3 regions of the Gracilibacillus salinarum genome follow, and region 2 is predicted to be linked to each of the others. Evidence: predicted binding sites of a transcription regulator. Region 2 holds the regulator's gene; each other region holds the start of a gene.
The links. Region 2 encodes Rex, which represses fermentation and respiration genes when NADH is low (regulators of the CRP and FNR family bind a similar motif). Its sites were predicted from a motif close to TTGTGAAATATTTCACAA; they were not measured.

Region 1: MUN87_RS12655 (YvcA-related protein) is a predicted target of Rex. The motif match lies at 1,403-1,420, and genes of this name have one in related genera.
Region 3: MUN87_RS09440 (AtpZ/AtpI family protein) is a predicted target of Rex. The motif match lies at 6,013-6,030, and genes of this name have one in related genera.

What each region holds. Positions count from the first base shown of each region.
Region 1 covers NZ_CP095071.1:2,724,861-2,735,242, reverse strand. Annotated here, with positions in the region: gene MUN87_RS12670 (hypothetical protein) at 359-814, shown strand; gene MUN87_RS12665 (hypothetical protein) at 896-1,126, shown strand; gene MUN87_RS12660 (Fe3+ hydroxamate ABC transporter substrate-binding protein) at 1,188-1,352, opposite strand; gene MUN87_RS12655 (YvcA-related protein) at 1,576-2,181, shown strand; gene MUN87_RS12650 (hypothetical protein) at 2,187-2,519, shown strand; gene MUN87_RS12645 (DUF488 domain-containing protein) at 2,546-2,899, shown strand; gene MUN87_RS12640 (aspartate/glutamate racemase family protein) at 2,989-3,684, shown strand; gene grpE (nucleotide exchange factor GrpE) at 3,878-4,480, shown strand; gene MUN87_RS12630 (Hsp70 family protein) at 4,473-6,278, shown strand; gene MUN87_RS12625 (J domain-containing protein) at 6,293-7,531, shown strand; gene MUN87_RS12620 (hypothetical protein) at 8,217-9,275, opposite strand; gene MUN87_RS12615 (hypothetical protein) at 9,354-9,881, opposite strand.
Region 2 covers NZ_CP095071.1:3,555,064-3,565,445, forward strand. Annotated here, with positions in the region: gene thiL (thiamine-phosphate kinase) at 1-699, shown strand, start outside; gene tsaE (tRNA (adenosine(37)-N6)-threonylcarbamoyltransferase complex ATPase subunit type 1 TsaE) at 704-1,156, shown strand; gene tsaB (tRNA (adenosine(37)-N6)-threonylcarbamoyltransferase complex dimerization subunit type 1 TsaB) at 1,156-1,854, shown strand; gene rimI (ribosomal protein S18-alanine N-acetyltransferase) at 1,847-2,293, shown strand; gene tsaD (tRNA (adenosine(37)-N6)-threonylcarbamoyltransferase complex transferase subunit TsaD) at 2,290-3,327, shown strand; gene abc-f (ribosomal protection-like ABC-F family protein) at 4,680-6,605, opposite strand; gene MUN87_RS16690 (redox-sensing transcriptional repressor Rex) at 6,799-7,449, shown strand; gene MUN87_RS16695 (DUF4305 domain-containing protein) at 7,482-7,691, opposite strand; gene MUN87_RS16700 (CPBP family intramembrane glutamic endopeptidase) at 7,699-8,406, opposite strand; gene groES (co-chaperone GroES) at 8,660-8,944, shown strand; gene groL (chaperonin GroEL) at 9,013-10,382, shown strand, end outside.
Region 3 covers NZ_CP095071.1:2,020,128-2,030,509, reverse strand. Annotated here, with positions in the region: gene MUN87_RS09460 (TIGR01440 family protein) at 1-170, shown strand, start outside; gene glyA (serine hydroxymethyltransferase) at 444-1,679, shown strand; gene upp (uracil phosphoribosyltransferase) at 3,080-3,709, shown strand; gene MUN87_RS09445 (S8 family serine peptidase) at 3,866-5,944, shown strand; gene MUN87_RS09440 (AtpZ/AtpI family protein) at 6,248-6,469, shown strand; gene MUN87_RS09435 (ATP synthase subunit I) at 6,472-6,840, shown strand; gene atpB (F0F1 ATP synthase subunit A) at 6,863-7,588, shown strand; gene atpE (F0F1 ATP synthase subunit C) at 7,636-7,848, shown strand; gene atpF (F0F1 ATP synthase subunit B) at 8,022-8,549, shown strand; gene MUN87_RS09415 (F0F1 ATP synthase subunit delta) at 8,546-9,088, shown strand; gene atpA (F0F1 ATP synthase subunit alpha) at 9,110-10,382, shown strand, end outside.

The DNA.
Region 1 (10,382 bases), 830 kb from region 2:
TTATGAAACCAATTTGTTAACCATGTGTGTTTTTTTATTGGAAACAGAGGGCATTCGAACATAAGGGAGGATAGAAGGAAGTCTAGTGAACGAAAGTGGGTGCTATTTGATCATGATGAACGGGTTTATCATGCAAGGCATAAGTGAAATCTTAACTATACTTGATGCTAAAAACTAAGAATCTTATAAACTGTTTGGGTAACATTTTATTAATGATGGAAAAGTGTTAGGATATGCGTATACCTTAGCATCAGAACAGGCTGAATTTCCTGAAAGATTACTAACAAAGAGTATTCGACTATTACAGAGAGCACGGAAAATATGTCATGCTAACTAATTCCTAAGAAGGGAGGATAAAATGATTGAGTCAGGCTGGGATATACGAGAGGTTAAGCGTTTGAAAAAAATAAAATTAGTCCAAACTAATCTGCTCCTGCTGTTTTGTTTCGCCTTGTATATAAGTATAGTCGAAATGGGAGGAAATTCCCATTTTGTGTTTGGATCTTTAAGTGTAAGTGGCTGGGTCGTAACAGCAATGATGTTATATACCTTAAAAACGGGAAAGACAATCGGAACCAAGGTGGTGAAGCGTGTATCGGCCTTTGATAAAGATTTTCGCGGCGAGGAGCGCTGGAGGCGGCGAACAATGATAGAAACAGTCATAGTAGGGGGAATGAGTGTTGCTTTCACCGTTTGCTTGTTTGTTCTGGATTTCGGCGGTACGGAGTTAGACTATCCTAGCGATATTCTGCCCTTGATCGGGTGCTGGGTTGGCCATAATATTGGTGAGATCGTTAGATTGCTTGAATTGTGAAGAAGGAGTAAGTGTATGGACTATTTAGGAAGTATTGGCGGAAGGGAATAGCCATTCTGCCGATAAAAAGGGGGAATATAGGTGAAGCGTACTCTTGTCGGGATTTCATTACTATTCATTGCTGCCGTTATATACGCAAGTAAGTTAATCAGCACCGCAATATTAGTTGCAAGCAATGACATCGCAACCTCAGGAAATTGGATAGCTATGCTTGATATGGCTCCAGTCACCATTGATATTGTGATCTGGATTTCTCTAATATTGGGAATTTTATTCATTGTCTTAGAAGCGTTTCGCAATCAAAAACGTTAAGAAAGCATCTTTACAAGAAGATGCTTTCAGAGCGATCCGCTACAGTGATGCTTGGATCCTTTCATTTCCCAAAGCATTCCTGGCACAAAATATCGCTTTCCTTCTTTAAATAAGCTTTAATCTCCACCATGATTTTATGTTTGGGAGCCTTCATTTTTGCATAGATGTCTTCTCCAGCTTCTATTTCTTTATTACAATCGGAACAATACAGCTTTCGTTCAAGCATGTCCATCCTCCTAAGCGTTTTTACTGAGATTTTATCCAACAACACCTTCATTTTAAAATAATTCCCATTATTTATCAGTAATTACTACAATTTTTTTCCTATATTATGTACACTAAACATGGAATAATGATCACGTCATACTGTAAGCTTGGAGGCTGCTATTGTGAAAATTCGAAATCTCCTTATCTTTGTTGTCTTAACTGTTTTTTTAGGAGGCTGTCAAATGACAAATAATCAAAATGCGAAACCATCTGAAATGAATGCAACGGATTTACCTGATGTGCCAGCATTTCAGGATGAATTTACACGGGGATTTATGGAATCAACTGAACCAACGGAAGAAGGCTATTATTCTTTTGTCTCCAAGACCGGGGCATATCAAATGAACTTTCCCGAAGATATGACGATCAGTGAGAAAAGTTATAATATTGGCCCGGATAATCGCAGTGAGTTAGTAAATATGGAAACAAAAAACTTTGAAAATATATATGTAGGTCACCAGGTAGAATACTATAGCTTCTTATCCGACGCAGCGCATGGTAAAGAAGATATAACGTCAAGGATGGGTGTCGATTTAAGCTTTGAAGAAATTCCTTCTGCGTTTCAAGATCAGCATGTAGAAATTGCAGAATATAAATATGATGATGTTACGGAACTTGCTACATTAATTCGGAAAGAAGAGCAGGGACAACAAATTCACATTTTTACAGATATAAGATGCTCGAAAGAACTAGGCGCTAAAGCGTGTGAAGAAAAACGGATTGCCAAAAAAGAAGAAATAGTCGAATGGTTAAAAAATATTCAGTTGTTTGATAAAGAAGGTGGGTGATGGTAATGGAGAAAGATATTATCTCTAGCCCGGCATTTAAAATGAGATTGATTGATATCGGATATCAGGATCTTTCACCGGAAGAGTTAGAGAATAAAATCAGACAAATTTATTTAGAAGAATTCTACCAATTAATTGATTCCATCATTGTGAATGAAGATCAAAAAGGGGAGATCATCGATTCGATGCTTGAGCAAACACAACGGCTCAAACAGCATAATTTGCAGATTCTGGAGGATACGGATCAACAAATCAGCAAGATGGTTACCAATATAAATGACCAGGTAGAAGATATAAACGAGCAACAGATGACGTTGACTTATCGGGATAATATTTGATGTAAAAATGACACAAGGAGCATCCGATGAAACTAAAAAGAATCTACGACCAACCAACCAAAACCGATAACATACGCATACTAGTCGACCGCGTCTGGCCAAGAGGCGTCTCCAAAAAGGCTGCAAAGCTGGACTTATGGCTGAAAGAAATTGGCCCGTCGCCCAGTCTCCGTAAATGGTTCGGCCATGATCCAGAGAAGTTTGCCACATTTCGAACCGAATATCTGCAGGAATTAAGAGATGACGGGGAGAAGAGAGAAGCGTTGGCGAAGTTAAAGGACTGTTACGAGGAGCATAATGGAGAGATCACGCTCCTTTTTGCCACGAAAGAGCTGGAGTATAATCATGTGATGATCTTGAAGGAGCTGCTCGAAACATAAGCAGCAGGCATTCACAAAGAATCCAATCTGTGTCATAATATGTATATAAAATACATGTTTTGCAAAATACGGTGTGGAGGGGATTTTCTGTGAAAAAGGCAGGTATTGTAGGCGGGCTTGGCCCAGAATCAACCGTGGACTACTATCAAACATTTATCGCAAAATATCAAGACAAGTTGAACAGCAAACAGGTGCTGCCAGAGCTGTTCATCAACAGTATTAATATGTATAACATTTTTGCTTGTATTAGTGAAAACAGATTGAATGACTTGACCGAATACGTAGGGGAAGCAGTACAAAAACTGGAAGCAATAGGCGCAGACTTTATCGTGATCTCGGCCAACACCCCGCATATTGTCTTTGAGGAAGTCAGCCAGCTAACAAAGGTACCGATGATCAGCATCGTGGAGGCAACTTATGAAAAAGCCGCAGAACAAGGACTAAAGAAAGTAGGACTGCTCGGTACCAAATTCACGATGGAGCATGACTTCTTTAAAAAGCCATTCCTGGAAAACGGAAAAGAAATCGTCGTTCCAAGTGAACAGGACCAGCTCTTCCTACATGAGAAAATTGTCGAAGAGCTAGAAAATGGCATCGTTAACCCGGAGACGAAGCAGTCTTTTCTGGCAATTATCCAGAAGATGATAGCGGAAGAACATATCGATAGTCTCATTCTGGGGTGCACGGAACTGCCGATGATACTGAAAGAAGGCGACGTTGATCTTGCGCTGTTAAATACGACCGAGATCCATCTTGATAAAATGTTGGAACAGGTTTTCTTGTAATTCTCTTAACCCTGCTATTACGTTGAATAGCAGGGTTTTTTCTGGGTGAATGTCAGTCTAGTCCGTTTAAATCGATGTGGCGGAGGATAGCAGATTGTTTCTGTCCGGATATGATTTGTTATGTCATAGCGCATCAGATAAAATAAAAGTAGAGCAGAATCATGTCGAAAAAAAAGCAAACAAGGAGATAGCAATGAATTGGCAATTTTGGCGTAAGAATTCAGACGAAAAAGAAAATAAGCATGACGAACTGGAACGTCTGCAACAACAAGTGGATGAGTTACAGGAGCATGTGTTGAAAGTGACCGATCAATTGAAAAAATTGTCCAGACACCAGGTGAAAACGAGCAAGAACATCGAAGAAAAACTGGACAACTTACCATCTGTCCTGTCTATACAGACGGAACGTGACAAGCTATCAAATGAAAATAACCAGTATCAACATCGGCAAAAGCAACAGATAGAATCCCATTTGGCGATGATTGATGAAATGGATCACGTATCATCGGGAATTAAGGAAGCAGATAAACAATGGGAAGAAATGCTCAAGCATTGGATACAAACTATGCTCACTGACCTGAAGAACATAGGCGTATATGAAGTGGAAGTCTTGGGGAAAGGCTTTGATCCACAGCTAGCAGAATCCATGCAAACGGTTGCCAAATCAGAACTGGCTAGTACACCAAGCGTTCCATATCAAGTAGTCGAGGTGCTGAAAAGAGGGTTTGTTAACGAGCAAGGCAAAGTGATCCGCAAGGCACAGGTCATAACAGTAGAGGGGGATGTACATGAGTAAGGAAGATAAAAATCAGGGGTTTCGTCCGATCGTCGGGATTGACTTAGGTACTACGAACTCAGCGGTGGCTCATATTCATCAAGGTAAACCAGAAATAATCCCCGCTAAAGATGGCAGTGAGATTGTTCCGTCCGTTGTGCTGATCGATCCTAATCAGAATGTGATCGTGGGGGAAGATGCCCGCGCCGCCCTGATAGGGATGCCAGACAGAACGAAGGCCACCGTGAAACGGGAAATGGGTGAAACAGCCAGCATCCCGATTTCCGGCAAAAACTACTTACCGGAAGAAGTGTCGGCAATGATCCTGCAGAGCTTGAAGGAGCAGGTAGATGAGCGATTAGGTGAAGGAGAGAAAGAGGCAGTCATTACCGTACCAGCCTACTTCACCGACGAACAACGAAAAGCAACGAAAAAAGCAGGAGAACTGGCAGGTTTCATCGTGGAACGAATTATCAATGAACCAACGGCTGCTGCGCTAGCTTATGGATTGCAGAACCTAGAGGAAAATCGTCACATACTCGTTTATGACTTAGGTGGCGGGACGTTCGATGTCTCCGTCGTGGAAATGATGGATGGTATCCTGGAGGTAAAAGCATCGACCGGAAATAGCAAGCTGGGCGGGGAAGATTTTGATTGGCTGTTAGTAGAATGGCTGGCAGAAGCGATGCTGTCAGAACATGGCGTAGACCCGCGTCAGGATGTTCGCGGAAAGGCTTTGTTGAAAGAGGAAGCAGAAAAAATAAAAAAGCAGCTGTCTGCTGAAGAGCAAGTTGATATCGCCATCCCGGTTGTCGTAATGAAGAACGAGAAGCCATTAGGATTATACAAAACCATAACTCGTGATAGCTTTGTCACCTTGATCTCCCCATTACTTGATGAAACGATGGCCAAGGTGGAAGATGTGTTAACAGATGCAGAACTGGCTGCAGATGGAATTGATAACGTATTACTGGTCGGCGGCTCGACAAGGATTCCGAAAGTACATGCCTTAATTGAGGACTATTTCCAACAATCGCCGCAGAGCAATATCGATCCGGACCTGACCGTTGCTTATGGTGCTGCTGTCCAGGGTGGATTGAAATCTGGTGCATTGTCGGACAGTGGGATGATTGTGACGGATGTAGCCCCATTTTCCATGGGTATCGCGGTGATCGAAGACGTCATGGATGAACTGTTAAGTTACAAGGCCATTATTCCGAGAAATACAACCATTCCGGTAACGCGTTCGGAATCATTCTGTACAGTGGTGGACCATCAGACAGAAGTGCATATCCAAATTTTCCAGGGCGAACACGAGTTAGCCAGAGACAATCACTTTTTAAATGAATTTGTATTAAAAGGACTGCCAGCTAGTCCCGCTGGTGCGGAGGCAGTGGAAGTCACTTTCCGTTATAATCTGAACGGTATTTTAGAAGTAACAGCTGCCAGTGTATCGACAGGTGAATCGATGACAGTAACGCTGCAGGATGCGATGGACCGCAGTTCGGAAGAAGCATTACAACAGAGCAAGGAAAAAGTAGAAGCAGCCTATCAAGGAGAGGACGAGCTGCCGGAATTTGATCAGCCGGACTTATTTGATCTGCTGGATGAGGATGCCGAGCTGGAGGAGTTGCTTAAAGAGGCAAAACAATGGAAGAACCGTTGCAAGGAAGCTGAAAAAACGTTATCCGGTGAGGACAAGGTACAAGTCCAGCATTGTTTAGATGATCTAAATGAGGCCATAGCCGTAGTCGACGAGGTGTTATTAGAAGAGGCTATTGATGAGGTAACAGACTTATTTATGGATCTTGAGTTATAAGGAGGTTGTCGAAAATGGCGAAAGAAAAAATCGAAAATTATTATAAAATTCTAGGAACCACTGCCAATATTGGACAGGGCAGAATTAAAGAGAAATATATTAAGGCAGTGAAAGAGCATCCACCCGAAACAGACCCAGAAGGCTTCGAAAAGGTGCGAAAAGCGTATGAAACGCTAAAAGATCCGATCAAACGAAAAGAATATGACTTCTTACGCAAATACGGAGGCAAGGAAGAGGATTTGCTGGAAAATGCTCTATCCGCAATCGAGCAGGGTGATGCCAAGAAAGCAGAAGATCTGCTTCAACGGGCAGACAAGCTAACTTCTAACAATTTAATCGTGAAGGCCGGATTTATGCAATTAGCCGGCTTAAAAAACGACCTGGAGGAAGTAGAAAGCATATTTACGGATATCTTAACCTCTGTTTCCGATCCTGAAGAAGTGGCAATTATGCACTCGGTAAAAGTAAAAGTGTTAACCGATATGGAATGTATGGAGGAAGCGATTGAAACGCTGCATCAAGGTATGGAGCGGGTTCCAGAGTACACGCCGGTTTTGGCGATGTCTCTTGCGGTCCTTTATGCTGAAATAGGGAAATTTAAGAACGCGATGAAAACGATGGAGAATTCCGTTTCGGAGGACGGTACCGACACAATAAATGACGGTCCCATTTATCTCTTATGGCTGGAAATGGTCGTCGTGTCCAGAGAGTGGTCAGCCTTATCGAAAGTACAGAGTAAATTTAAAAAACATATGAAAAATATCACCAATCAAGAAGACAGAGATGAGTTGTACGAGCAGTTAATGGCTAGTTTTAGCGGGCATTATCAGCTTGCGGAATATAGAGAAGCGGAAGTCTATATTAACTTGCTTACATTCTTATCAGATAAGAACGATCCTGAACTGAAACAATTACAATTTGAAGTAAAGAACAACGCACGGGCCCAGAAGGAATTAGACAGACTTGGCGGGGATGAAGACATGTTTCCGCTGCTTTATCTGAAAGGATTCCAATGGTTTTATGCCGACAAATTGCCAGCAGAGGAAGTAGCGTCCGTACTTGATGGCATCCCACTGTCTGTTGTAGCAGAATTTGAAGAAGAGAAAGAAGACTTCGCAGCCGGAATCATTAAGCTGCGCAAAAAATATCCGGTACTGTATAAGCAGTTCAAAGATAGTTGGGATAGCTTGTTTGATGAGTTAACGGAAGGGTTTAACCGGCAAATGAAACGCGATTTGAAGAAGGTTAAATAGTGTTAGGTGCCTGTCACCACAAAAAGACAAATTGCAGGTTATGTCCAGCCGGGGAGTACAGTGTAAATGAAGATACTTGTAGGAAGATCATTTATTGAAATGTTCTCACACAGAGGACAAATTAGTGGTTTTGTCTTTTTAGGGTGCCTGGCACCTGTGCACAATTATGTTAAAGTAAGAATATAGAGATAACTAAAAAAAGAAATGTACAATAAAAACTAATTTTTATTATAGATCTTGAGGAATTATTATATCTAGCCACGACAGCTAACACTATAAAATATAATACTGATATAAACAAGGTCATGAAAATATAAATAATCCACCTTTGATGTTCTACTAAAATAAAAAGATCTCCAGTAACTCCAAATGAAAGAAACAGGATAATTAGTAATATTTCTATTATTGTAAAAATAAAAGGTGCTTTATTCCAAAAATTATGATTAAAGAGATGTTTGTGTTTCTGGATTTGAAAAAAAAACATTAGGTAATTAAATCCTAAAAGTACCAATATAATTAATGCTACACTTATTTGTATTCCTATCCTATGGTCAGATGATACAAAAGAAAGAAAAAAATCATGACCTTTAGTTTCTACAAAAAAGAAAAAACTACCTAAACATATTATGCTTATTATTTGATATACACACCATTTATTAATAAATTACACCTTCTTTGTTTTTGTTTAATTCTTCAAGGGATGTAATTCAAGAATCCCTTGATATGATGTTGGAAATGGTTTTTGTTTTTGTATCAGTGCTCTGATATCTGCAAGAATATTTTCTTCTCTATTATTAGTAACCATAATATATTGCCGCATATCTTGAGCGTACATATCATTAATAACTTTGTCGCTTATAGAAATATAGTTTTCTTTATTTTTTTCAACAGACACATTTTCTTTTATTAATGATGAATTACCATATTCATCAAAAAGTAATATATCAACCTTTGTACTATATGGTATTGCATCTAATTTAATACCTTTCACAGGTCTCTTACTAAAGAACTCGCCCTTGTCTGATATAAATTTTATGTCATTTTTGTTTTCATCAAACCAAGTAGGTGTTGGTAGAAGATTTTTTAAAGAATTAATTTCATTATCATTTAATTTGAATGATTGTTCTTCTAAGGATTTATTCTTTATCGTAACATCATCTAGTTGTAAGAAAAAACGAGAATTAGTAATCGTTTCATTACCTAACTTTTGGTCACTCGGTACTTTTTCTATTGGTATAAATGAGAACTCTTGAAAACTTTCTTTATCAATTGTGATTTCGACATTGAGACTAATAGAGGTTTTCGAGGGAACTTGAAAATTCAAGGATCTTGACCACTCTACTGCTTCTTTAGGCCTCACTTTAACAGAATTATTGCCTTGCATGAAAATTACTTGAAGTTCAATATCTTCATTCTTAGCGTTTTCAACCACGATTTCTCCAGTGATACTATTTCTACCATTTGGGACTTTAAGATAAGTAAAGCTCTCCCCCTTTTGTATAGTTATCTTATTTACAAACTCATCATCTGGAAAAAAGGCTTTTGCTACTGTAAAAGGGACAGAGGAAGTAGCCATCTGATCCGATTGATTTAATAATTCTAGTTTTTCTGACCTGTTTAATACATCACTCTTGCTAGATAAGAATTTCACATCACTATCACTATACTGTTTGTTTAATTCATTATTAGAACAACCTATAGTCAAAAAAGTAATACTTATTAATATGATTAGTGTTTTTTTCAATATATTTATCCTTTCTAACTAAATTGCACTAAGCAAGAATTGCTTAGTGCAATTTTCAATACTATTATTTCAAATATTTCATAAATGCGTCAAAGAATCCGCCGTTCTAGCTTCATATAAAATTCCGGAATCTGTAGCAGTATGAATAGTTAAACCCCAATAAGAATTTAAAGAAATAGCCGGAATTGTAGCTGTGGATTCTGCTGTAAACTTAGCTATCGCAGTACTTTTATCACCGTTTACTGAAACTCCAGTATTAACGTCTTTTACACTAGTAGTAGCTGAAGTAACTGTAGTGAGAACTTTACCTTTTGATGTACCAGTGCTAGTTACCGTGTTATTCACATAGTCAGAAGAAGTATTTGTTTTCCCGGTAGATAAGGATCCCCAACTTCGAGAAGAGACTTGTCCACCGCTACCAGAAACACTTCCAAACTCAATTGAACTGTCTAAATCACCTTTGCTATTCCATTCTGTTTCCCAATTGATTTGGTGTTCTTCTGTTAATTTTTCATTTTCATTTGTGTCTGCGCTTACACCCGTAGAAAATAATGTGAGTGATACGAAGGCGATTCCAATTGAAGAAATGATTTTGCTTCTTTTCATAAATTATTACAGTCCTATCCAAAATTTGTATAATAATACCGTAACATGTTTTTTTTTTTTTTGTCAATGTGCATTTTCGAATCTTTCACATGAGAAAATTGTCGAAGAGTTAGAAAATGCATCGTCAACCCAGAAACGAAGCAGTCATTTTTTGGTATTTATCCGTATGATGATGGAGGACGAACATATCGACAGCTCATTCTAAGGGGTAGGGAACTTCTGATGATTCTTTAAGAAGGTGATGTTAAACTTGTTCTGTTAAATACAACAGGTAATCATATTAATAAAATGGAGGAAAAGTTTTATATAATTCCTTCCTCCTGTTATTACCATTGAATAGTAGGGTGTTTTGGGAAATTTCAGCATATCTAGAGTTTAAATGTTTATTCCAGTGATAATAGAATGGTAGAATACCTCTTTTGTTAGTAAATGATTGGTGGATAAGTCCAACATCATTTACTGCCATTGCAGGTATGGATTTTGTGTTATAAGGAGGTTCTC
Region 2 (10,382 bases):
CGGTGGGCACCACAAGAACTGCAAGAAGTTTATAAAGGTATGAAAGAATTAGCACATGCTTATCAAATGGATTTAATCGGTGGTGATACTGTTTCTGGTGATCAACTAAGTTTATCGATCACCGTATTAGGAATAGTGGACAATGGTAAAGCTAGATATCGTAATACTGCGAAAGAACATGATATAATCTTTGTAACTGGTACGCTTGGTGATTCCGCATACGGCTTACATCTTTTACTCAACGAACAAGCACAAGAAGGCTCGCAATATTTTATTAATCGGCACCAGATGCCAACCCCAAGAGTCTCATTTATCAATCAATCTGTTCCAATAGAACGGATGGCGTTAAATGACGTAAGTGATGGTATTGCAAATGAAGCCAATGAAATCGCAGCGTCTTCACATAAAGGGCTGCTGTTGGACTATGATCGAATCCCATATCACGAGTTACTTGCAAAGTATTCACCAGATAATCTGTATCAATGGATATTGAGTGGTGGAGAGGATTTTGAATTATTAGGCACAGTTCCACTTGAAGATTGGGATAGACTGATGGATTATGCGAATGCTACTGGCACTATGCTTACTGCAATCGGTACGGTAGTAGATGATGAAAAATATAACGGCAAAGCCTGGTTACGATATCAAGGTGATTTAAAAATCTTAGATAAATCAGGTTATACACATCTGAAAAGGTGATAACATGGAAGAATATATATTTGAAACAGCAACTGAAGAAGAAACGAAACGATTGGCCAGTAAATTAGCTACTTTACTGAGACCTAATGATGTCATTACGCTTGAAGGTGATTTAGGCGCTGGAAAGACAACTTTTACTAAGGGACTTGGTGCGGGCCTGGGGGTTACCAGAACAATTAATAGCCCTACATTTACAATTGTAAAAGAATATCAAGGTGAAATCCCACTGTACCATATGGATGTTTACCGTCTGGAGAATAGTGAAGAAGATATCGGATTTGATGAATATTTTAATGGAGATGGAATTACGGTTGTCGAATGGGCACATTTTATCGAAGAATTTCTACCTGATGAGCGATTGGCGATTCAGATGAAAAGGATAGATGAAACGAAACGGAAGATTATTTTTCAGCCCGTTGGTCATTACTTTCATTCCGTATGTAAGGAGTTATATTAATGAATGTGTTGGCGATAGATACTTCCAATCAGATATTGGGAGTAGCGGTGAGTTCAAATGGAGCGATAAAGGCGGAATATACAGCTAATGTAAAACGTAATCATTCGATCGGTTTAATGCCGGCTATAGACTATGTGATGAATCAAGCTGGGTTAAGCCCTGATCAATTAGATCGGATTGCCGTCGCGAAAGGACCAGGCTCTTATACCGGGGTCAGAATAGGATTGGCAACGGCCAAAACAATGGCATGGACATTGCAGATTCCAATAGTGGCGATTTCGAGTTTAGCGTTACTCGCGCATAATGCAAGATATGCAAAAATGATGGTTTCTCCTTTTTTTGATGCACGAAGGGGTCTGGTGTATACCGGGTTATACGAGTATCAACAGGGTCATTTACAAGAATTGACGGAGGACCAGAATATCTTAATGGAGCAGTGGCTAGAAGATTTAAAACAACGTGCACAACCAGTACTTTTTCTAAGTCAGGATTTAGATAAACATCAGGAGTTGATACAAGAAAAACTCGGGGACTATGCGCACTTCCCTTATGCAGTGGATAATCTTCCGCGTCCAGGCGTCCTTGCTTTATTGGCTGCAGATTATCAGGAGAGCCATGTCCATGAGTTAACGCCGAACTATATTAGGCTTGTAGAAGCTGAGGCAAATTGGTTAAAGGAACAAGAGAAAAATGTCTAGTGTAGAATTTCGCAAAATGGAACCAGAAGACTTACATGCGGTTAAAGAAATAGATAAGCGTTCCTTTTCGGTACCTTGGCCAGATGATATCTATGATCAGGAATTATTCAAAAACACTTATGCACATTATTTTGTAGCTGTTGTGGATAAGAAGGTAGTCGGTTTTTGCGGCGTGTGGATGGTAATTGATGAAGCACAAATTACGAATATTGCGATTGATCCGGATTACCGGGGAAAAGGATACGGCAAAGGATTATTTCAGTATGTGATCAATTACGCAGTTGCCAGTGGGATTATACAATTATCATTAGAAGTACGTGTTTCTAATCTGGCTGCACAGAAAATGTACAAGAAATTCGGTTTACAACCTGGTGGTATACGTAAAAACTATTATACTGACAACCAGGAAGATGCTTTAGTATTGTGGGTGAGTTTATGAGTGAATATATTTTAGGAGTGGAGACGAGCTGTGATGAGACAGCGGCGGCTATCATTAAGGACGGTACCGAAATTGTATCGAATGTAGTAGCTTCCCAAATTGAAAGCCATCAGCGATTTGGTGGGGTGGTACCTGAAATAGCTTCCAGACATCATGTTGAACAGATCACACTCGTATTAGAGGAGGCTTTTGTGAAGGCTGATTTAACAATAGATGATATCGATGCGATTGCAGTGACAGAAGGTCCCGGTCTTGTTGGTGCACTGCTTGTTGGTGTGAATGCGGCAAAAGGTTTAGCCTATGCTCACCAAAAACCGTTAATAGGCGTCCATCATATTGCTGGTCATATTTATGCAAACCGTTTAGAAAAAGAATTTGCATTCCCATTATTAGCGTTAGTTGTTTCCGGTGGTCACACGGAGCTAATCTTAATGAGAGGTCATGGAGAATTTGAGATTATTGGTGAAACGCGAGATGATGCGGCGGGAGAAGCATATGATAAAGTAGCCCGGACGCTCGAATTGCCGTATCCAGGCGGACCAAAAATTGATACCTTGGCACATCAAGGTGAAGAGACGATTGACTTTCCTCGTGCCTGGCTGGAAGACGATTCATTTGACTTTAGTTTTAGTGGACTAAAATCCGCAGTTATTAACACGCTTCATAATGCGAAGCAAAAGGATTTGAGCTTAAAGCAGGAGGATGTAGCAGCAAGTTTCCAGGCTAGTGTGGTGGATGTGTTAACAGAAAAAACGTATAAAGCAGCGAAACAATTTGATGTAAAGCAAGTTATTGTGGCTGGTGGAGTTGCAGCTAACAAAGGTTTACGCTACGCAATGGAGCAAAAATTCCAAACAGAAAAGACAATGGAATTGCTGTTCCCGCCATTATCCTTATGTACGGATAACGCAGCGATGATAGCAGCGGCAGGTTCAATTGCCTACCAACAAGGTCATCGTGCCACATGGGATCTAAACGCCAACCCGGGTTTAAGTCTAGAAAGATACGCCAAACGATCAACGCCAGAAAGTTAAGACTTTCTGGCGTTTTTCTTGTTAGTACAGAAAGTATAAAAGTGTAGTAATAGCAGAAATCATATGGATTTAGCTATCATTTTGATGTAATATATGTTGCTGAAATACCTCTTCGTCCAACCACTTCTCGGGGCACGGCTGAAGCTAGGCTATTACTCGGATAACTTCTCTGCTTCCTTGCACCGAGGAAGCCTACTTCGAAGCATTACTAGTAAACACAGGTGTTGACGTTGTGGATCTTCAGCCGGGAGTATATGTGATAGGCCTACGCTGATGTATAGCCCCTTAATTCATGCAACAGCTAGGATATGAAGTGCTAACTGCGAGATTTATATCCAACGCATGAGAAGAAGAGTAATCTTCAAGCGAAAGAAGTAGCAATCGAACGTCCAACGCATGAAGAAGAGGAAACTTCAAGCGAAAGGAGTAGCAAAAGAACGCCCAACGCATGAAGAAGGGGAAACTTCAGGCGAAAGGAGTAGCAAGAGGACGCCCAACGCATGAAGAAGGGGAAACTTCAGGCGGAAGGAGTAGCAAGAGGACGCCCAACGCATGAAGAAGAGGAAACTTCAAGCGAAAGGAGTAGCAAAAGAACGTCCAACGCATGAAGAAGGGGAAACTTCAGGCGAAAGGAGTAGCAAGAGGACGCCCAACGCATGAAGAAGGGGAAACTTCAGGCAAAAGGAGTAGCAAGAGGATGCCCAACGCATGAAGAAGAGGAAACTTCAGGCGAAAGGAGTAGCAAGAGAAAGCCCAACGCATGAAGAAGAGTAATCTTCATACGAACCTGATAAACATTACCAAACATCATCTGTCTACACAATAAAAAGTCTAAAACTAATAAGCTTCAGGCTTTCCTTTTTATTTAGTAAGAAAATAAATAAATGCAATCACAGCAGTAATCAAATTGAACATGAAGTTGGACTCTTCTCTAATATGATTACTAACCAAGTATCCATATGGAGAAATTTAATGTGCAAGAATACAGCTCCGTGCCCACAGGACGTGGAGCCTATTTCCGAAACTTTGCTAAGCAGATAAAAAATATCAAAATGACCATCTTGCCATACAGCCTTAGTTATTATAGGATCAAATCTTTCATTTTTTTAGCTTTTCGACATTATCCACAAGCAAATGAGCAATAATGTGAATAAATTAAAGAACGTTGTCATATCAAGAATTAAAGCGCATGAAAAAATGTGGATAAATATCATTATAATTGTGGATAATGTGGACAATTATCTTAATAACTGAATTAGTAGGGGTGAATAAGTGGATAACTCTGTGTATAAAGTGGAAAGGATCATAAATAAAAAGGACAAATTACCCACAAGGCAATTTGTCCTTTTCGACTATTCGTGTAATGATTCCCATTCTTCCATTAAATTATCCACTTTTGCTTGTGCTGCTTTCTCTTGATTCGACAATTCCAGTGTTTTTTCATGGTCTTGAAATACTTCAGGATCGGATAATTGCTGATGAATTTCTTCCATTTCAAGTTCTAATGATTCAATCTCATTTTCTATCTCTGTGATGCGGCGATCCCTTTTTCGTTGTTCTTTTTTTAGTTGTTTTTCTTGTTCGAAATCAGATTTCGCTGTTGTCTTTTTTACTGTCTTTGCTTGTTCAGCTTCTATTAAAGCAGCAAGCTCCTGTTCTTCTTGCTTTTTTTCCACATAGTAGTCATAGTCTCCAATATAGAGTGTTGTCTTATCAGGCTGCATTTCTAATACATGGGTCGCGAGCTTGTTGATAAAGTAACGATCATGCGACACAAAAAGAATGGAACCAGGATAATCGATTAAAGCAGATTCTAACACTTCTTTACTATCCAAATCCAAATGGTTGGTCGGTTCATCCAGTAATAAGAAATTTGATTTCTCCATCATAAGCTTCGCAAGAGCCAGTCTTGCTTTTTCTCCACCACTTAAGGCAGATACGTTACGCAAGACATCATCGCCGGAGAATAAGAAGTTACCCAAAATTGTGCGGATATCCTTCTCATCCATAGAAGGATAGTCATCCCATAATTCTTGTAAAACGGTCTTCTTCGTATTTAATTGTGTTTGTTCCTGATCATAATAGCCAATTTGGACATTAGCACCGAGTTGGATTTCTCCTGATGCAGGATCTAATTGACCGATTATTGTTTTTAGCAATGTCGACTTCCCTACCCCATTTGGTCCAACAAGCGCGACACTGTCGCCACGTTCAATGTGCAACCGTAAATTGGAAAATGTATCAGAAGAAGCGGTGTGATAGCGAAAGGCTAAATCATTAATTTTCAACACGTCATTGCCACTTCTTCTGTCTACGGAAAAGCTGAATTTAGCGGAACTTTCGTCACCTGCGGGCTTGTCCATGACTTCCATTTTCTCTAATTGTTTTCTTCTGCTCTGAGCTCGCTTGGTAGTCGAGGCACGTACAATATTTTTTTGAATGAAGTCTTCCATTCTCTTGATTTCTGTCTGTTGTTTTTCATATTGTTTCAGATCACGTTCATAGTTGGCAGCTTTTTGTTCTAGATATTTACTGTAGTTGCCATGAAATTTACTGGAATGATGACGAGAAATTTCATAGACAATATTCACGGTTTTATCTAAAAAGTAGCGGTCGTGAGAAACAATCACAACTGCACCGGAATAGCTGTTTAAATAGCCTTCGAGCCAGGTAAGTGTTTCGATATCCAGGTGGTTGGTCGGTTCATCCAAAATCAGGATATCTGGTTTTGTTAAAAGTAGCTTTCCTAGTGCTAATCTGGTTTTCTGACCTCCACTTAAAGTAGCAATTGGCGTATCCCACATCGATTCCGGGAAAGCAAGACCATTTAAGACCGCTTTGACGTCTGCTTCATACTGATAGCCACCATCTAATTTAAATTGTTCTTGTTTCTGATCATATTTGGCAAGTAACTGCTGATAACGATCGTGGTCTGCAAGCAAATCAGGATCACCCATCTGCTCTTCCATCTTACGTAGCGCTTGTTCATCTTTTTGAAAATGTTCAAAGATCTTCAGCATTTCCTGCCAAATGGTTTCATCAGAATCTAAACCGGAATGCTGGGCAAGATATCCTAACGATACTTCCTTTGGTTTATGAATTTCTCCCTCGTCGTAGCTCAGTTGACCGGAAATAATGTTGAGCAGTGTCGATTTACCGGCACCATTCCGACCGACGATTGCAATACGTTCATTGCTTTTAATTTCTAGTTTAATATTGGATAAGATCAGTTCTGCACCGAATCTTTTAGTTAAATTGTTTACTTGTAAATAAATCATCTGGTTCACCTCTAATGTATTAAGTGTATCTAAAAGCAGATAGCACTGCAAGCGGCTGTTATTCATTTCAACATTTTGTGCAATCAATATGTGTTAAGTGAATAATTTCACGACATTTGTGGATATATCTGTTAGAATAAAAGTAAGTAAAATCCTTCACAAGTTAGAAAGCGATTAAAAGTAAGGGGAATGAATGATGTCGAATCAACACAAAATACCACAGGCAACAGCTAAACGTTTACCTTTATATTATCGATTTTTGAACAATTTGCATATTCAAGGGAAATCACGAGTTTCATCCAGGGAGCTAAGTGAAGCAATAAAAGTAGACTCCGCAACGATTCGAAGGGATTTCTCCTATTTTGGTGCACTTGGAAAAAAAGGTTACGGCTATAATGTGGAATATTTGCTCGGATTCTTTCGTAAGACATTGGACCAGGATGAGAATACACCTGTAGCATTGATTGGGGTAGGTAATTTAGGAACCGCTTTTTTGAATTATAATTTTACCAAAAACAACAATACGAAAATCGAAATGGCTTTTGATGCAGACAAACAAAAAGTAGGAAGTACGATTGGTGATGTTCAGGTCCATCACATTGATGAACTTGAAGACTATTTGGATAAGATCTCGGTAGCTATTCTAACCGTACCTGTGTCAGAAGCACAAAATATTACGGATCGGCTCGTCGATGCTGGCATCAGTGGCATTCTTAACTTTACACCGGCTCGAATTACCGTGCCCGACAGCATCCGTGTTCATCATATTGATTTGGCAGTGGAACTGCAATCCCTTGTTTATTTCATGAAGCATTATCCATTGAATGATGATAATGATGAATGATAAAAAATAACCATCCTCGTAATGAAGGATGGTTATTTTTTCTTTTTATCATTCGCTTTTTTTATACGAAAGTGCAGGTTCACAAGCCGTATGGCAACCACGATATCGATCGTCGCAAAGGTCGCTAAAAAGATGGTGATAAAGTTAAATACTGTGTCTTCTGCCGATTGTACTGCGATGTAAATAAACAATACAGACAGTACAATATAAAAGAAGGCAGAACGCAAAGGTGATATACGCATAATCCTATTATCCTCCAATAATAATCGTCATTAGTTCCTCTAATTGCTTCATTTGTTGTTCGATCTGTTCTGAATCTAATGAAAGTTGTCCGATTACAGCGAATGTATTAATCGACATGTGTGCAATAATCGGTACAATAATTCGTTTTGTTTCCACATATAAAAAGGCAAAGATCATCCCGATGGCTGTGTAGGTTAGTAAATGGCTGAAATCCATGTGTACAGCAGCAAAGATCAGACCTGAAATAATCGCTGCAAAAAAGAAATTCATTTTTTTATACAGTGACCCGAAGATAGCCTTTCGAAAAACTAACTCTTCTAATATTGGACCTAATACTGAAATGATGATAATGAAGATCGGCATTTGTCGAGCTACATTCATCAAATCCATCGTATTTTCTGACCCAGGTTTAATTCCGAATACGAATGTTTCGATCAGGATGGATGCATATTGTCCAATCATGACGAGAAAGAAACCGAGTATTGACCATAGAATAATATTTCCTATTCTTTTATGTTCCAGGTCGAAGAATTCTTTCATTTCACCTTTTAATATAATGAATGAAACAACTAACGCCAATGCAAATGTGATTACGGACCACCATGTAGAGAAAGTTTCCATATCAGTGATTAAATCTCTAAAAGGTAACGCTAAAAAAATGGAAAACTGCATGGCAACATAGGTGACAATCAAATATATATATTTTTTTGGCAACGTATAACGACTCCTTAATTTTCTTTTTCTATCATGATACGTATTTTAACATAAATTTAGAATAAAATTGAAATAGTTCGTCTACATATAGAAGTGTGAGTTAGAACAGCGAAAAAAATTCATTAATCGTTAGTAAAATACTTGCAAAAAATGCTTGTATTCATTATTATAAGAATTGTGTTAGCACTCCCTGTATTAGAGTGCTAATAATCGACAAATTATTGAATGTGAAATTCAAGGAGGTAACGAAAAGATGCTTAAACCATTAGGTGATCGTGTCATTATTGAGCTTGTAGAGCAAGAGGAAAAAACAGCAAGTGGAATTGTTCTTCCAGATTCTGCGAAGGAAAAACCACAAGAAGGTAAAGTTGTAGCTGTTGGTTCTGGTCGTGTAACAGATAACGGAGAAAAAATTGCCCTTGAAGTAGAACAAGGCAATACGATTATTTTCTCTAAATTTGCTGGCACTGAAGTGAAATATGAAGGTAAAGAATACTTAATTCTTCGTGAGAGCGACATCTTAGCAATTATCGGCTAAGGATAACGAAGAGCATTAACAATAAAATCACATACATTTTTTAAAATTTTCGGGGAGGTTTTTCGATTATGGCTAAAGAATTAAAGTTCAGTGAAGAAGCACGTCGCGCAATGCTTCGAGGGGTAGATACACTTGCAAATGCAGTAAAAGTAACACTTGGACCAAAAGGTCGTAACGTTGTTTTAGATAAAAAATACGGTTCTCCACTTATTACGAACGATGGTGTAACTATCGCAAAAGAAATTGAATTAGAAGATAACTTTGAGAATATGGGTGCTCAGCTTGTATCCGAAGTAGCATCTCAAACAAACGATGTTGCGGGTGACGGTACAACTACTGCAACGGTTCTTGCACAAGCAATGATCCAGGAAGGTCTAAAAAACGTTGCATCTGGTGCAAACCCGGTAGGCGTTCGCCGTGGTATCGAAAAAGCGGTTGAAATCGCAACAGAAGAGCTTCGCAAGATCTCTAAACCAATCGAAGGAAGAGATTCGATTGCACAGGTTGCGGCTATTTCTTCTGCTGATGAAGAAGTAGGTCAACTGATCGCTGAAGCAATGGAACGTGTAGGTAACGATGGTGTTATCACAATCGAAGAATCTAAAGGCTTCAACACAGAATTAGAAGTAGTGGAAGGTATGCAATTCGATCGTGGTTATGCTTCTCCATACATGGTTACAGACCAGGACAAAATGGAAGCAGAACTTGAAGATCCGTATATCTTAATTACAGATAAGAAAATCAATAATATCCAAGAAGTATTACCTGTACTTGAGCAAGTCGTACAACAAGGTAAACCACTTCTTTTAATTGCTGAAGATGTAGAAGGCGAAGCACTTGCTACATTAGTAGTAAACAAACTTCGCGGTACATTTAATGCAGTAGCTGTAAAAGCTCCTGGATTCGGTGATCGTCGTAAAGCAATGCTAGAAGATATTGCAACGTTAACAGGTGCAGAAGTAATCACAGAAGATCTTGGTTTAGATCTTAAGAACACTGGTATCGAACAATTAGGTCGCGCTTCTAAAGTAGTGGTAACGAAAGAAAACACTACCGTTGTAGAAGGTGCTGGAGACCCAGAACAAATTTCTTCCCGTGTCGCACAAATCCGTGCACAAATTGAAGAAACAACTTCTGAATTCGATAAAGAAAAATTACAAGAACGCCTTGCTAAATTAGGCGGCGGTGTAGCAGTAGTTAAAGTCGGTGCTGCAACTGAAACAGAATTAAAAGAACGTAAACTTCGTATTGAAGATGCATTGAACTCTACTCGTGCAGCAGTTCAAGAAGGTATCGTTTCTGGTGGTGGTACGGCACTGCTTAACGTATACAATAAAGTCTCTGAACTTAGCCTTACAGGTGACGAAGCTACTGGTGTAAGCATCGTACTTCGCGCACTAGAAGCACCAGTACGTCAAATCGCAGAGAACGCTGGTTT
Region 3 (10,382 bases), 1.5 Mb from region 2:
CGATACAGGCTGATGCCGGTATTGATATCGGTGAAACCATGATTGGTATGCACTTGAAACCGGTAGCTGTGCCGCTTCGTATGGAGAAACGCTACGTCGGGCATGCCCGCACAACGAATGCTCGAACGCGACCGAAGTTAATCGGCGGACCGAGAGCTGTTTATCAATAAGACCGCTTCAAGTATTAGAAAGAAGCAAAGTGGGAGTAGACAGACGCTGACACCTTGCTAATGATCAGCGGGGGCAAAAACACCTGCTGATCAAAGTCCCACTTTAGCTTGATTAAATAGGATAAAATACGCAATTGTTCGTTATTCACGAATAAAAGGTGCGTATTTTATTTTTTTATTCGTGAAAATCTCTAGATTTATTTACTGAATGATGTTATTTTAGAGATGGATCATAGAATTAACGAATAATGAACTTTTAGGGGGAGCTAACAAATGGACCACGTAAAAAACTTTGATGCAGAAATTTTTCAATCAATCGAAAATGAACGTAAACGTCAAAATGACAAAATTGAATTAATCGCATCCGAAAACTTTGTTTCAGAAGCAGTAATGGAAGCACAAGGATCAGTTTTAACGAACAAGTACGCAGAAGGCTACCCAGGCCGTCGTTATTATGGTGGATGTGAGCATGTTGATGTGGCAGAAGACTTAGCGCGTGATCGTGCCAAAGAACTGTTTGGAGCAGAGTACGTAAATGTGCAGCCACACTCTGGTGCACAAGCCAACATGGCAGTGTACTTCACGATCTTAGAACCAGGTGATACTGTGCTTGGTATGAACCTAAGCCATGGTGGGCACTTAACACACGGCAGCCCGGTTAACTTCAGCGGTAAATTGTTTAATTTCGTAGACTATGGTGTGAATCAGGAATCCGAACAAATTGATTATGACGCCGTATTAGCGAAAGCGAAAGAAGTACAGCCTAAGTTGATTGTAGCTGGCGCGAGTGCGTATTCCCGCCAAATTGATTTTGCTAAATTCCGTGAAATCGCAGACGAGGTAGATGCTTATTTAATGGTAGATATGGCACATATTGCTGGTCTTGTTGCAACAGGATTACATCCAGATCCGGTTCCTCATGCACATTTCGTTACAACAACGACACACAAAACATTGCGAGGACCTCGCGGCGGTATGATCTTATGTAAAGAAGAGTTCGGTAAGAAGATTGATAAGACTGTATTCCCTGGTATGCAAGGTGGTCCGTTAATGCATGTCATCGCAGCAAAAGCAGTAGCATTCAAAGAGGCATTACAACCGTCTTTCAAAACATATGGTGAGAATATTATTAAAAATGCCAAAAAATTCGGCGAAGTATTAGAAGCTGAAGGCATCCGCACTGTATCAGGCGGAACGGACAACCATCTGTTATTATTAGATGTTCGTGGATTAAATCTAACTGGTAAAGTTGCTGAGAAAGCACTAGACGAAGTAGGAATCACAACGAACAAAAATACGATTCCTTTCGATCCGGAAAGTCCGTTCGTAACAAGCGGTGTACGTGTTGGTACCGCAGCTGTCACTTCCCGTGGCTTCGGTGAAGATGAAATGGCAGAAGTAGCAAAAATCATCGCCCTGACGTTGAAAAATCCAGAAGACGAACAAACACTGAATGAAGCACGCGAACGCGTAGCAGCATTAACAAAGCAATTCCCTTTATATCAATAAATAACGAAAGACGTGATCAATGAGATCACGTCTTTTTTTAGACAAGAAAAGTGCAGTCACAGCAGTAATTATATTGAATAGGAAGAGTTGAGTTCCTATGATATGGATTATGTCAGCCATCGCTAGCCAAGCATCCATATTGATATATATAATGTGCTGAGATACCGCTTCGTCCAACCACTCCGCGTCCTGCGGGGCACGGCTGAAGCTAGGCTACTACACGAATCACTTCTCTGCTGCCTTGCACCGAGGAAGCTTACTTCGAAGCGTTACTAGAAGACGCAGGTGCAGACGTTGTGGATCTTCAGCACCTGCCTGTCCCGCGGGAGTCTCCGTGGTTGGCCTACGCTGATTTATAGATCTACAATTTATGCGATAGCTAGGATATGAGGCACTACCTGCAAAATTACATCTTAATTGATGTAATACATTGCTTAGCACCACTGCTTCTAGCTGTTCCAATCGTTGTAGTACTTCCCATTAGCGTAGGAAATAGGCGGAGACTCCTCATGCCTCAGCGCGAGCTGAAGATCCACTTCATTTGTGCCTGTGTCTACAAGCATTGCTTCGAAGTGAACTTTCTCGGCACAAGGCAGCAAAGAAGCATTTTTAAGTTGTAGCCTAGCTGAAGCCGTTCCCACAGGACGCGGAGCCTATTTCCGGAGCTTTGCTGAGCAGATAAATTATATCAAAATGACCATTCAGCAATACAGCCTTTGTGGACATAATCCATATTATAGGAAGTTGTTTATTAATCGGAGTTATGTCCAGTTTTTATTAATGAATAACGTGACCAGCAAGCCGTAAATTGCTAAGTCCAAGTCATGCAGGTGAAAATTGACCGGATAGAAGATTCAATCGGCCAAAAAAGGGGGATAAGTAGGTCTCGCTTGTCCGATAGAAGGGTTCAATCGGCCAAGAGGAGGGTCAAGTAGGTCCCGCTTGTCCGATAGAAGGGTTCAATCGGCCAAAAAGAGGGTCGAAGAGATCCCGCTTGTCCGATAGAAGAGCTCAAACGGACAAAGAGAGGATCAAAGAGGTCCCGCTTGTCCGATAGAAGAGCTCAAACGGCAAAAAAGAGGATCGAAGAGGCACTGTTTGTCCGATAGAAGTGCTTAACCGGCCAAAAAGAGAGTCGAGCACCTAACAATTGTCCGATAGAATGACCCACCGCAAAGCACCACCCACCCCACCTCCCCCAGCACGAATCCCAAAGTAAATATTTCCAACCACAACCCTACCACGATCAAAAACCCTGCTCACGCCACATAGCGCAAGCCTCCAGCACCAATTGAAAATAATTTAACATGACACTTGCATCAGCATCTGATTTTCTGTACAATTTTAAGGATGAATATTGTGGGTTATGGAATATTAATTGTTAAAGGAGAGGTATCCTCATGAGTAAATTATTTGTTTTGGATCATCCGTTAATTCAGCATAAGTTAACGTACATACGAAATAAAAACACGGGAACGAAAGAATTCCGCGCGTTAGTAGACGAAGTGTCAACTTTAATGGCATTTGAAATTACAAGGGACATGCCTCTTGAAGAAACGACGATCGAAACACCGGTCACACAAGCAACAACGAAAGTGATCAGTGGTAAGAAAATTGGATTAATTCCAATTTTGCGAGCTGGATTAGGTATGGTGGACGGAATCTTGAAACTGATCCCAGCTGCAAAAGTAGGACATGTCGGCTTGTATCGTGATCCAGTAACATTTACACCAACAGAGTATTATATTAAATTGCCTTCAGATATAGAAGAACGTGAATTGATCGTAATTGACCCGATGTTAGCAACAGGCGGATCAGCAAATGACGCCATCCACTCCTTGAAAAAGCGTGGCGCAACGAACATTAAACTAATGTGTCTGATTGCAGCACCGGAAGGCATTGAAGTCCTTCAAAAAGAACATCCTGATGTCGACATTTACCTAGGTGCTCTTGATGAGAAACTGAACGAAAAAGGTTACATCGTACCAGGGCTAGGCGATGCAGGAGACCGATTATTCGGAACAAAATAACACCAATCAAAACAGCTGGAACCCGGTCACCGCGTTTCAGTTGTTTTTTCTAACCAACATATCCCATGTTCTTATCAGCAATTTTCTCCATCTTCCATACATATCTTTTCCAACCCAAGTTAACAATACTCCTATCTAGTGGAAGGAGTGCTTGTCGTGTCATTTATCTTATCTTTATTCCTTTTTACATCGATACATACCGAGCAGCCATTACCTTTTATTATAGAAGTAGAAGGGGATCCTCATCAGGTGGCAGAAGAAATCGAAACATATCATCCTAGTGTGGAGATATTATCGATTTATGACACGATATTTAATGGCATAGCAATAAAAACAGACCCGAAAAACTTAGAGGATATTAAAGAAAACAGTTATTTCAAACAGACCTATCCGGTGCAAAACTATCAAACCCAGCAAACCGAGGAGAACATCAATCAAAGCATTCCCTTCCTTATCCCGAATGAGACAGGCTATACAGGAAAAGGCGTCAAGGTTGGCGTGATTGATACAGGCATTGATTATACCCATCCAGACTTGCAGCCAAATTTCAAAGGTGGCTTCGACCTGGTCGATTTTGATGAAGACCCAATGGAGACCAAACCGGATCAGGGTATTCCTACATTGCATGGCAGTCATGTCGCTGGCGTGATTGCAGCCAATGGCAAGATGAAAGGAATAGCGCCTGATGCTGAATTATATGCCTATCGCGCCCTTGGCCCGGGTGGAACCGGGACGTCTGTGCAAGTGATGGCTGCTATCGAAAAAGCGGTCAAAGATGGGATGGATATAATCAACTTATCTTTAGGTAATTCGATTAATGGACCGGATTGGCCGACGAGTGTTGCTGTTAATCGTGCTGCCGATGAAGGAGTGGCCGTCGTTATCGCCAACGGGAATACTGGTCCAGATCTATGGACAGTAGGTTCGCCGGCCACAGCTGACCATGTCATTTCTGTCGGTGCATCGACACCAGCAATGGAATCTGCCTATTTATATGAACGATTCCATGACAAAAAAATTAACATGTTACCGATGCAAGGCTCACAGCCATGGGATTTTGCCAGAGATATGAAGGTGACAAACAATCCAGATAAGATTGCACATGATACGATTTTAATAATAGAGCGAGGCGAGATTCCTTTTACGCAATTGGCTTATGAGGCACAGGAAAAAGGAGCCGCTGCTTTACTAATCGCTAATAATGAAGACGGCATGTTTCAAGGTGGCATTGATCCAAATATCACGATTCCTGTGGCAGCGATAACGAAGGAAGATGGCGAATGGCTCAAGCACAACCCAGGCTACTTGAACCTCGAATACCAGCATGTCCAGGATACCGTAACAGATTTTAGTTCGCGCGGACCTGTCACCGTTAACTGGGCGATTAAACCGGAAGTGGTAGCACCGGGTGCCGCTATTTTAAGTACAGTACCCGGCGGTTATCAGAAACTTAGCGGTACGAGCATGGCGGCTCCCCATGTCGCCGGCGTGATAGCCTTACTGAAAGAAGCCCATCCAGACTGGACACCGAAACAATTAAAAGCCGCTCTGCTGACAACCGCTGATCCATTTCAGGCTTTTGAACCAACTGCGCAAGGTGCAGGAAAAGTAAATGCGCAGGAAGCGATCAATACAGACACGCTGATCTATCAATCCTTATTGCGCTTTGGCAAAATTGGTGACAATAGTGAGCAGAAGCAAGACACACTAATCATCGAAAATATATCCGATCAGACGAAGGAATATGCCTTTCAACTGCCCGATCAGCAAAAAGCGATCCATTTTCAGCTGCCGCGGTCTTTTACATTGCAACCACATGAGAAAAAAGAAATAGTGGTGAAGGCAACGATCCGGCCTAGTTTATTGGAAGAAACGATTAAGCAAGGCTACCTGTATCTTAATGAAACGCCGATTCCGTATATGTTCCTGTCAGATGATCACGAGATTCCGACAGCGATGGGGCTCGAGCTGTCTGTTACCCCATTGGAAGACGGTTATCATTATCAGCTTTATTTAGTAGAAGAAGCAGAGAAATTAACAATTGATTTGTATAATCCGCAAACCTTCGCCTATGAGACGACCATTGTTGAACGTGAAGATTTGCAGCCTGGCGTAATTGAAGGGGATATCGAACGTAATTCAGACATAAAAGGTCAATATATTGCAAATATCACCATTGAAACGAAAGAAAAAAAGACATTTCAATACCAAACAATTTGGTATGGGAGTGGTTAAATGATCGGTTTTTCTACAAAAAAAGCGGTTGTTTCGACACTCGAATGAATTGTCACAATTCTTTCGAAAAGTGAAACTATTCACTTGAAAGCTGTTATTAAAGGGTTTTGATTACCGATGTGGATACTTGTCCGTTTATTTTTAGTTTTTGTGGTCAAAAGAGATTGACATTAGATTACCCCTATTGTATGCTAATTTAGTGTGGATGATAAGGGTTTCAATATAGTGACAAAATCTATCTGTTTGGTTAGATTTTCTTCCTTTGTACATATAAAGAGATTGTGCGAAATTAGGAGTGAGTAGATGTCACCGCCCAAGAAAAGTACCTATTACGGTTTGACAGTATATTCTGCAATTTTGTCACAACTTGTCGGAGCGCCACTTGTAGGGTTATTTATTGGAAGATTTATTGACAGACATTTATCCACATCACCACTTTTTTTATTAATCGGACTCTTTATCGGTTTAGGAGCCGGGTTATACGGAATGTTCCATTATGTTAGAGAGTTAACGGGAGACGAATGATAATGAATCAATATAAGCAAATAATTACCCGTCAGCGTAAATGGATGTTCTACCTTCTTGCATTATTTGTTCTTGGATTAGGCCTAACACCTTTTACGAGAATATTCCTCGGACTCCTCCTGGGAACTACACTAAGTTTTTATAATTTATGGGTAATGCAACGAAAGATCGACCGGTTTGGACAAGTTGTCGTAGAGGGTGGTCGTGCTTTCGGGATAGGAACCTTTACCCGTTTTGCCACTGCAGGATTAGCGGTGTTAATCGCTCTGTACTATGACGAACATTTCCATTCTTTATCGGTTATTATGGGATTAATGACAACTTATGTTGTTATTATGATAGATTTTGCACTATTTAGAAATCAAGACTAGCAAAGGAAGTGAGGTGAAGGAATTGGATCATGAGGCACCAATAGTTCATGATGTATTAGGAATTCCATGGTTGGATTTTAATTTATCTACTATTTTGATGACATTTATTGCTTCAGCAATAGTATTTATTATCTGTACGGTTGGAGCGAGAAAATTACAAATGAAGCCAACTGGTTTCCAGAATTTCATGGAATGGATTATTGATTTCGTGAAAGGTATTATTGGCGACACGATGGATTGGAAAACAGGTAAAACGTTCTTACCCTTGGGATTAACTTTACTAGTTTTTATATTTGTCAGTAATATATTAGGGGTTATTACTATGGTGGTTTTTGGGCACGACCTCTGGTGGAAATCACCGACTTCTGATGCGGTATTGACATTAACATTGTCATCGCTTGTCATTGTCTTATCCCATTATTATGGGGTAAAGGAAAAAGGGTTCAAGGAATACGCGAAAGATTATGTTAGACCTGTACCATTTTTACTTCCATTTAAGATTATTGAAGAGTTTACAAATACATTAACTTTAGGTTTGCGTCTCTTCGGTAATATCTTTGCTGGTGAAATTTTATTATCACTTATTACCAAAATGGCGATGATAGCTTTCCCTTTAACAACTGTCGTATCCATCGTTCCAATGGTGGCATGGCAAGGGTTCAGTTTATTTATAGGCGCTATTCAAGCATTTATTTTTACTATGTTAACGATGGTTTATATGTCTCATAAAGTGAGTTCAGACCATTAAAATAAAACAATTTTAATAATTTATACTTTTTAAAGGAGGAAACAATAATGGGTCCATTAGCAGCAGCAATAGCAATTGGTTTAGCGGCACTAGGTGCTGGTTTAGGTAACGGTATGATCGTAAGTCGTACAGTAGAAGGGATTGCACGTCAGCCAGAATTAAGAGGTGCACTTCAAACGACAATGTTTATCGGGGTAGCATTGGTAGAGGCGATTCCGATCTTTGCGGTAGTTATCGCGTTTATCGTAATGGGTAGCTAATAGTTTTAGATGAAACAGAATGGCGGAGTTCGTCGATGACAACCTTCGCCATTCGTTTATGAAAAAATATTCATTGCTAATTGGCATTGTGGTGCCGTTGTGCAACGAATTTGAATACAGAATGCAATTTATAGATGGATATAGATGATTATACGGAGGAAGGAGTGAACACTGTGCAACTTTTATCAAGTGGACTCATCATTCAGGCGTCAATCGGCGGTTTACATGGTGGAGATATTCTCTTCTCATTAGTCAGCTTTTTGGTTTTACTTGCTTTATTGAAGAAATTCGCGTGGGGACCAATCATGAATACCATGCAAAAGCGTGAAAATCATATCGCAAATGAGATCGAAACAGCTGAAAAGAACCGTGTCGATGCTGAAAAAGCATCACGTGAAGCGAATGAGCAATTGAAAGCAACACGTCAGGAAGCGCAACAAATTATTGAAGATGCAAAGAAAGCTGGTCAGGAACAAGAACGTTCGATTATCGAAGCGGCAAACCAAGCAGCAACTCGTATCAAGAAATCTGCTGAAGAAGATATCGCACGTGAGAAAGAAAAAGCAGTCGAAGCACTTCAGGCACAAGTGGCAACATTGTCAGTACAGATTGCTACTAAAGTGATTGAAAAAGAAATCGATGCAAAAGATCAGGAACAGTTGATCAGTGACTACATTAAAAAGATAGGAGAAGAGCAATGAGTAAAACGAATGTAGCCAAGCGTTATGCAGAAGCTCTTTTTCAAATTGCAACAGAAAAAGAAACGATTGATTTTCTTGAAGCAGAACTAGCAACAGTGAAAGAAGTTTTTCAAAATAATCAAGCATTTCTTAAGTTCTTGCACCATCCGAAAGTAGAAGCAGATAAGAAGAAACAACTGTTAAACGAAGCGTTCCAGGGATTCTCGAAGGATGTGTTACATACACTTTCGTTATTGGTGGACCGCCACAATGAAGCAATTATAGAAGATGTTGCAACAACTTTCATTACCCTTGCACAAGAGGCAAGAGGTGTTAAAGAAGCGACAGTCTATTCTGTTCGTGCATTGTCTGATGCAGAGCAGCAAGAGATTCAACAAGTATTCGTTAAGAGATTGAACATTAAAGAATTGAAGATAAATAATCAAATTGATCCGAAGCTTTTAGGTGGAGTGAAAATCAGAATTGGCAATACAGTGTATGATGGTTCCATCAAAGGAAAGCTCGATCGATTAGAACGACAAATCGCAACTGCAAATTAAGAACGATAGGGGTGAAATGGCATGAGCATTAAAGCTGAAGAAATCAGTGCACTGATTAAACAGCAAATCGAAAGCTATGATTCAGACATCGAAGTAGCAGATGTTGGTACAGTTATCGAAATCGGTGATGGTATCGCACGTGCACACGGTTTAGATAACGTAATGTCTGGAGAGCTTGTTGAATTTTCAAATGGTGTCATGGGTATGGCACAGAACTTAGAAGAATCAAACGTAGGTATTGTCATTCTTGGGCCATATACAGGTATTCGTGAAGGCGATGAAGTTCGTCGTACCGGCCGTATTATGGAAGTGCCAGTAGGGGAGGAACTTATTGGTCGTGTTGTTAACCCATTAGGACAACCTGTTGATGGTAAAGGTCCAGTGGAGACATCTAAGACTCGTCCAATCGAATCTCCAGCACCTGGTGTAATGGATCGTAAATCAGTTGATGAGCCATTACAGACAGGTATCAAAGCGATTGACGCATTAGTGCCAATCGGTCGTGGTCAACGTGAGTTAATCATCGGGGATCGTCAAACTGGTAAAACAACTGTAGCAATCGATGCTATCTTAAACCAGGCAGATCAGGATATGATTTGTATTTATGTAGCAATCGGTCAAAAAGATTCAACTGTACGTGGAACAGTAGAAACATTACGTCGTTATGGCGCGCTTGATTACACGATTGTAGTAACAGCAGGTGCCAGTGAACCAGCTCCATTACAATACCTTGCACCATATGCAGGTGTATCAATGGGTGAAGATTTCATGTATAACGGCAAGCACGTATTGGTTGTATATGATGATTTATCTAAACAAGCGAACGCATACCGTGAGCTTTCCTTATTATTACGTCGTCCGCCAGGTCGTGAGGCATTCCCAGGGGATGTATTCTACTTACACTCTCGTTTACTTGAGCGTGCAGCGAAGCTTAGTGATGCAAAAGGTGGAGGATCTTTAACAGCTCTTCCATTCGTTGAAACACAAGCAGGTGATATCTCAGCATATATCCCAACAAACGTTATCTCCATCACGGATGGACAAATCTTCTTACAGTCTGACTTATTCTTCTCTGGTGTTCGTCCAGCGATAAACCCGGGTCTATCTGTATCACGTGTTGGTGGTTCTGCACAGATCAAAGCGATGAAGAAAGTTGCCGGTACGCTTCGTCTTGACTTAGCGTCGTTCCGTGAGCTGGAATCATTCGCACAATTCGGTTCTGATTTAGATAAAGCAACAGCTGCTAAATTGAACCGTGGTCAACGTACAGTAGAAGTATTAAAACAAGGTCTTC